3 regions of the Streptomyces sp. NPDC006193 genome follow, and region 2 is predicted to be linked to each of the others. Evidence: riboswitches for the same ligand, from Rfam matches in the RefSeq annotation. Region 2 holds a riboswitch; each other region holds the start of a gene.
The links. A riboswitch is a leader RNA that binds a small molecule or an ion and turns the genes downstream of it on or off. The one in region 2 is predicted to bind cyclic di-AMP.
Positions count from the first base shown of each region.

Region 1: it holds a riboswitch for cyclic di-AMP, as region 2 does, so the genes downstream of both, ABZ261_RS12295 (transglycosylase SLT domain-containing protein) here and ABZ261_RS09520 (C40 family peptidase) in region 2, are expected to answer to the same signal.
Region 3: it holds a riboswitch for cyclic di-AMP, as region 2 does, so the genes downstream of both, ABZ261_RS12965 (transglycosylase family protein) here and ABZ261_RS09520 (C40 family peptidase) in region 2, are expected to answer to the same signal.

Region 1 covers NZ_JBEXTB010000009.1:123,456-125,647, forward strand. Annotated here, with positions in the region: gene ABZ261_RS12290 (HAD family hydrolase) at 1-330, shown strand, start outside; gene ABZ261_RS12295 (transglycosylase SLT domain-containing protein) at 387-872, opposite strand; cyclic di-AMP (ydaO/yuaA leader) riboswitch at 878-1,057, opposite strand; gene ABZ261_RS12300 (polyprenyl synthetase family protein) at 1,585-2,192, shown strand, end outside.
Region 2 covers NZ_JBEXTB010000006.1:208,396-210,587, forward strand. Annotated here, with positions in the region: gene ABZ261_RS09510 (ATP-dependent Clp protease proteolytic subunit) at 1-184, shown strand, start outside; gene ABZ261_RS09515 (hypothetical protein) at 192-497, shown strand; cyclic di-AMP (ydaO/yuaA leader) riboswitch at 931-1,068, shown strand; gene ABZ261_RS09520 (C40 family peptidase) at 1,072-1,545, shown strand; gene ABZ261_RS09525 (ATP-binding protein) at 2,180-2,192, opposite strand, start outside.
Region 3 covers NZ_JBEXTB010000010.1:88,079-90,270, forward strand. Annotated here, with positions in the region: gene ABZ261_RS12960 (transglycosylase family protein) at 1-614, shown strand, start outside; cyclic di-AMP (ydaO/yuaA leader) riboswitch at 812-985, shown strand; gene ABZ261_RS12965 (transglycosylase family protein) at 990-1,739, shown strand; gene eno (phosphopyruvate hydratase) at 2,053-2,192, shown strand, end outside.

The DNA.
Region 1 (2,192 bases), on a different contig from region 2:
GACGACGAGCTGGCGGCGGTGGCGCGTGCGGTGGTGGGCTCGCTGGCCACGGTCACCATGTCGGGGCCGGGGACGGTGGAGCTGCAGCCGAGCGGGGTGACCAAGGCGACGGGGCTGGCGCTGGCCGCCGAGCGGCTCGGGATCGGCGCCGGTCGGGTCCTCGCCTTCGGCGACATGCCCAATGACGTCCCGATGCTCGTCTGGGCCGGGCACGGCGTCGCCATGGCCGACGCGCACCCCGAACTCAAGGCGGTGGCCGACGAGATCACCCTGTCGAACGAGGACGACGGCGTCGCCGTCGTCCTCGAGAGGCTGTTCCCGGCCGGCTGACCGGCCCGTCGGCGGGGCCGGCCGGCCGGTCCGGGACCGCGGGGTGGCGCCGGCTGTCAGTAGGGGCCGAAGACGTTGTCGATCGAGCCGTAGCGCGCGGCCGCGTAGTTGCAGGCGGCGGTGATGTTCGCGACCGGGTCGAAGGGGTCGAACGAGGTGCCCGGCACGTGGTACGCGGCGAACGTCGGGTCGATGACCTGGAGCAGGCCCTTGGACGGGGTGCCCTTGGCGGCGTTGGAGTCCCAGAGGTTGATGGCCTTCGGGTTGCCGGAGGACTCCCGCATGACGTTGCGGTAGATGCCGTTGTAGGTGCCCGGAATGCCCCGCTCGGCCATGATCGCGAGGGACTCGCGGATCCAGCCGTCGAGGTTGTCCGGGTAGCCGGTGGTGGCGGCGGCCGTCGTGGTGGTGGCGGTGGCCGCGGAGGCGCCGGTCGCGCCGACGAGCGGCAGGACGAGGACGGCGGCTCCGGCGCCGGCGGTGACAACGGTGCGCATGAGGCGGCTGATGCGGTTGCGGCGGCGCTGGGCGGCAGCAGACATGGGGGCTTTCCTCTCCTACGCCTGCGAGGTGAGCTGTCGGGTTCGGGCGGGGAGGTGCCCGGCCGTGCCCCGGCGGAGGCACGGCTTCACCCCTAGCCGTTCCGGTCGGCACGGTGCCGTCCGGCCCGGCGGCTTACCTGGGTCCCCCGCTCCTGCCGTACGAGTGAGTCGGTCGATGGGTCACACGGGCGGCGGCAGGATTCGGCGTCCGCCCGACGGCCGGGAACGTATGCGAGAGCACATGTCGGGAACAAGTGCCGGAATCACACAACGCGCTATTTGACCTTGATCGACGCCGTATGGGGTGCTTGATCCTTTGCGGTCGCGCATCTCAACTCGCCGACAGGGCAAGGGGGCCGGGCGCTCTCCGTGCGCCGGGCGCGCCCCCGGGGCGCGTGACCCAATTCACGAAATGGCAAATGGCGCGAAACCGGACATGGGGGATTCAGGGGATTCCGGCGGGTGGCCGAAAAGAGAGGTGGCTAAAACGGTGAATATGCAGCGGAAGGATGGGATTGCTGTTTAGTGGGCGAATGTCCGTTATTACCATCCGATCACTGTGATGCCGGTCATGATCCGCTACGGCCCGGGCTGGACCGGTGGGCGCTATCGGTGATCGAAACAGGACCGGATACGCTGACTTGAGTGAGGGCAGCGACCTATCGACAAACCGTGTAATCGGCAGCAGACACCAGCAGACAGGAGACTCCTCGTGACCGTCGTCGGGCCGTTCGGGCTGAGCGTGCGGGACCAGGCTCTGGAAGCCGATGTCCAGGCCGGATTGACGGCTGTCGAGGAAGGCTTGCTCGAGGCCACCAAGAGCGAGGTCCCGTTCATCACGGAGGCCGCGCAGCATCTCGTACGGGCCGGCGGGAAGCGGTTCCGGCCGCTGCTCGTGATGCTCGCCGCACAGTTCGGCGACCCCTACGCGCCGGGCGTCGTGCCGTCGGCCGTGGTCGTGGAACTGACCCATCTGGCCACGCTGTACCACGACGACGTCATGGACGAGGCGACCGTGCGCCGCGGCGTGGAGAGCGCCAACACGCGCTGGGGCAACTCCGTCGCGGTCCTCACCGGCGACTTCCTCTTCGCCCGCGCCTCCCAGATCCTCGCCGACCTCGGCCCCGAGGCGGTCCGGGTGCAGGCCCTGGCGTTCGAACGGCTGGTCACCGGCCAGATCCTGGAGACGGCGGGCCCCTCGGACGGCCGCGACCCGGTCGAGCACTACCTGGACGTGCTCGGCGGCAAGACCGGCTCCCTGGTGGCGGTGTCCTGCCGGTTCGGCGCGATGATGTCCGGCGCCGACGAGACGGTCGTGGA
Region 2 (2,192 bases):
GACCCGGGTACGGGAGCTGCTGGAGGCGATGCTCGTCCGGCACACGGGGCGCACGGCCGCACAGGTCCACCAGGACCTGGAGCGGGATCTCGTCCTGGACGCCCCCGGAGCGCTCGCCTACGGCCTGGTGGACGGCGTCGTGCCCAGCCGCCGGGACGCGCTGGGCGCACCGGGCGCGCGGTGAGCCCCCGATGCTGCCGGAACTTCCGCCGCTGCCCGCCCTGACCCGGGCCGAGGGCGAGCTGATCGACTGTTATCTGGAGGCGGTCGACCTGCTCGGCCGCGTCAACCCGGCCCGGAGCGGTGACACGTACGGCGGTCTGCGCGCGGCCCAGGCCCTGGTGCGCAAGGCGGCAGAGCTGCGTGACGCCCTTGCGCTGATGCACCAGCGGGGCGAGACGGAGCTGCACGGGGACACGCTGGCACGGGCGTTGCGGGTGCTGGACGGTGAGCGCCGGACCGCTCGCGTCGCGCTCCCGACCGACGGCGTGGGCTGAGACGGACACACGTCCGGACCGATGGGTTCGCCCCGTCGACGCGTGCCGTTCGGGCCGGACTTGAAACGGCCCGAACGACGTACGCCCGACCGGGTTACATCCCGAGCCGTTCCCGGGTTCCCCGAGTTGCGCGCGGCGGGGGCCCAGGAAGCGTCGCGTGACGCTTCGTCGCAGGTCGGGGGCTACGTACGGGAACTGACGGAGGTTCGAACACAGCGCGGTCCACCCGGACGGGTGAGTGGTGAGTAACACCACAAATCCCCGATTCCGTTGGGATTTTCGGACAGGTGTGAGTGAAGATCCCGTCTGACGACAAGCCCCCGCCACAGCGGCGGGGCGGTCCGGGCGGACGCCGAGTCCTGCCGCCGCCTGGATGACCGGTCGACGGAGTGGATCGGCAGGAGTGGAGGACCCGAGCAAGACGGGTCGCCGGCGCGGAAGCGCGTCTGCTCGACGCAGACGGGCGGAGGTTCCGGGCGATCCTTGGGGTGAAGCCGCGGCAACGCGGCCGGGCAACTTCGCCAGCCCGAATCCGACAGGTCATCCTTCACAGGCGGCTGACGAAGGGTTGCGCATGACTGCGCTGAATCGTGTCCCGTCGCTGATGGCCCGGGCCGGCACGGCCTCGGCTCTCACCCTCGCCGCCGTGGGCGGCTCGATCGCGGTGCCCGGACTGGCCACCGACGCCTCCGCCGCGACCACGGCGACGAAAGCACTGCACATCGCCGCGTCCAAGAAGGGCTCCCCGTACCGTTACGGGGCCACCGGGCCGCGCAGGTTCGACTGCTCGGGGCTGACGCTCTACTCGTTCAAGAAGGCGGGCAAGAAGCTGCCGCGCACCGCCGCCCAGCAGTACAACAAGACGCACCACATCTCCGCCAAGCACCGCAAGGCCGGCGACCTGGTGTTCTTCCACTCTGGTTCCAGCGTCTACCACGTCGGCATCTACGCCGGTCACGGCAAGATATGGCACGCCCCGAAGACCGGTGACGTGGTGCGGCTCCAGAAGATCTGGACCAAGAGCGTCTGGTACGGCCGGGTCAGCTGACCGCCGCCGACGCGGGAGCGGCTCCGGCTGGGGAGCCGCTCCGAGCCCGCCGTCGCCGCCCCGGCCGCCCGCCCGCACCGCACGGGCGGCCGGGGCGGCCACGGCCGCCCGCCCCGCCGTTCACCCGGCGCGGCGGCCGCCCTGGAGGCGGCCCCTGCGCCGGTCTCCGGGCGACCGCCGCGGCTTCCGGGCCGCCGCGGCGCCCCCGGTGCGCACGCCGGGCCTCGGCCCGCAGCCGCCCGCCCGGCAGCGCACAGGCCCGGACCGACGCGGGCACGGGCACGCGTGACGCGGGCACGGGCACCCGCGGCCACGCACGAACGGCCCCCTCAGCGGTGCGGGCCCCGCGACCCCTGCCACGCGGGCAGGGCCACCGGCACGGCCGCTGCGCCGGCTGCCGGCGGTGCGGTGCGGTGCGCACCCCGGCGCTCCCCCGCGCCCGCTCTCCCGGCCGGGCGCCCACACCCCGCGCGCTCGCCGTCCGGACCGCGACCGAAGCGGCCGGTGCGGCCCGGACGAGGGCGCCCGCCAACCCCTCCGCACGACGTGCCGCCCGCCGCGCGGAGGTGACGCATCCGGCCGCATGCCTTTCGCGCGCCCCTGCGCGCGCCACCGGGCCCGCCGGCTGCGGGCGTCAGGGGCCGGGC
Region 3 (2,192 bases), on a different contig from region 2:
ACGACGCCTCCGACGGCTCCCGTGACGGCGGCGCTTCGGCCGGCACGCCCGGACCGGCCGACCGCTCCGGCGCGCCCGGCGCCTCCAAGCCGTCCGACGTGCCGGACGCGTCGCCCTCCGCCGGCGCCGGCTCCTCCGCGGACGCCACGACCGCGCCGACCGCCGAGCCGGACAAGAGCGCGGACGCGCCCGCCCGCTCCGGCGAGACCGGTACCCCCGAAGCCGGCGCGTCGACCTCCCCGGACGCCGGCAGCGCGCGGCCGGGCGGCGACCCGGCCCCGGTGGTCCCGGACGCCGGCCGGGCGGCCGATCCCGAGCAGGCCGCCGGCTCCTGGAGCCTGGTGGACACCGGCGCTCTCGGCAGCGGCGGTCGCCACCGCGGCGCACATGCGGACGAAAGCGTGACAAACGGTCAGAAGGCGGCGTCGGCCGGCCGTCACGCCTCCCGGCTGCCGGACACCTACACCGTCCGTGCGGGTGACTCCCTCGGCTCCATCGCCGACGCGCTCGACGTCGACGGCGGATGGCGTGCGCTGTACGAGGCGAACAGGCAGGCCATCGGCGCCGACCCGAACAACATCACTGCCGGTCAGACCCTGCGGATCGGTGACTGAACAGGCCTTTAACGGGACAAGTTGACGCCCTGTTTCATGGGTGATGCCCGATTCGGCGAAAGTGTGGGATGAGTCTCAGAAGCCCTGATCGTCTTTGAAATTCCCCGGATCACGTGTCTACGGTCGTGATCGCTCGTCACCGCGAGCCCCGGCCGCCGCAACGCCGAATCCTGCCAGCGGCCGCCCGGGAACAGTCGTCGCGTCAAGCGCCGTAGGCAGGAGCGGGGGACCCAAGGTAGGCGCCGGGTCCAGCACTTGAGGCTGGAACCGGCTGGGGGTGAAGCCGCACCGCGCGCACAGCGGGGTGCGGCCGGGCAACTCGACCGGCCCGAACCCGACAGCTCACCTCGCAGGCGTCGGTGAGGGGATCGATCCATGCTGTTTTCCGTCAAGGGCAAGCACCGTCGTCCGTCCAGGGCCGTCCGCGCCGTCGCGCTCGCCGGTGTCGCCGGCGCCGCCGTCGCCGCGCCGCTGATGGCGGCCGGCAACGCCTCCGCCGCCACCGCCTCCGAGTGGGACGCCGTCGCCCAGTGCGAGTCCGGCGGCAACTGGTCCATCAACACCGGCAACGGCTACTACGGCGGTCTGCAGTTCTCCGCCTCCACCTGGGCCGCGTACGGCGGCACGCAGTACGCGGCCACCGCCGACAAGGCCACCAAGGCCCAGCAGATCGCCGTCGCCGAGAAGGTGCTCGCCGCGCAGGGCAAGGGCGCCTGGCCGGTCTGCGGCAAGGGCCTGTCGAGCGCCTCCTCCGACAGCTCCGCCCCGAGCACCTCCACCGACTCCGCCCCGAGCACCTCCACCGGCTCGTCTTCGAGCACCTCCACCGGCTCGGCCCCGGCCGGCGCCGCCGCCCGCTCGGCCGACCAGCAGGCCGCCTCCCGGTCCGCCGAGCGCCCGGCCGCCTCCGCGAGCGGCAGCGGGAGCAGGACCGTCACCACCCCGACCGGTGAGAAGGTCGAGAAGGGCGACGGCGAGTACAAGGTCGTCGCCGGCGACACCCTCAGCACCATCGCCGCCGAGCACCACGTGCAGGGCGGCTGGAAGAAGCTGTTCGAGCTGAACAAGGACATCGTCGAGGACGCCGACCTCATCTACCCGGGCCAGCAGCTGCACCTGAAGTGACAGCCGGCCCCGGCCCGGACCGCGGCGCCCCCTCCTCCCCGGCCCGCACGGCGGGGGCCGGGTGAGGGCCGCCCCCGTCCCCACGGGCGCCCCGCCCCGGTGCGTGCTCCCCCGTACGCACCGGGGCGGGGCTTTTTCACGAACCCGCCGCAGACCCTTTGTTTCGGGAACAAACAAAAGGTACCGTCGGCTTGTCCACGGGACGGTCGGTCAGTGGCCGACGCTCCCGGGACGGTTAGGCTCTAGGCGCAAGGCACAGCCGCAAGGCACGCCGCCCCGCACTTCCAGCGTCACATCCAAGAAGGAGATGCTCGTGCCGTCCATCGACGTCGTCGTAGCCCGGGAAATCCTGGACTCCCGAGGCAACCCCACGGTCGAGGTCGAGGTCGGCCTCGACGACGGCAGCACGGGTCGTGCCGCCGTCCCGTCCGGCGCCTCGACCGGCGCCTTCGA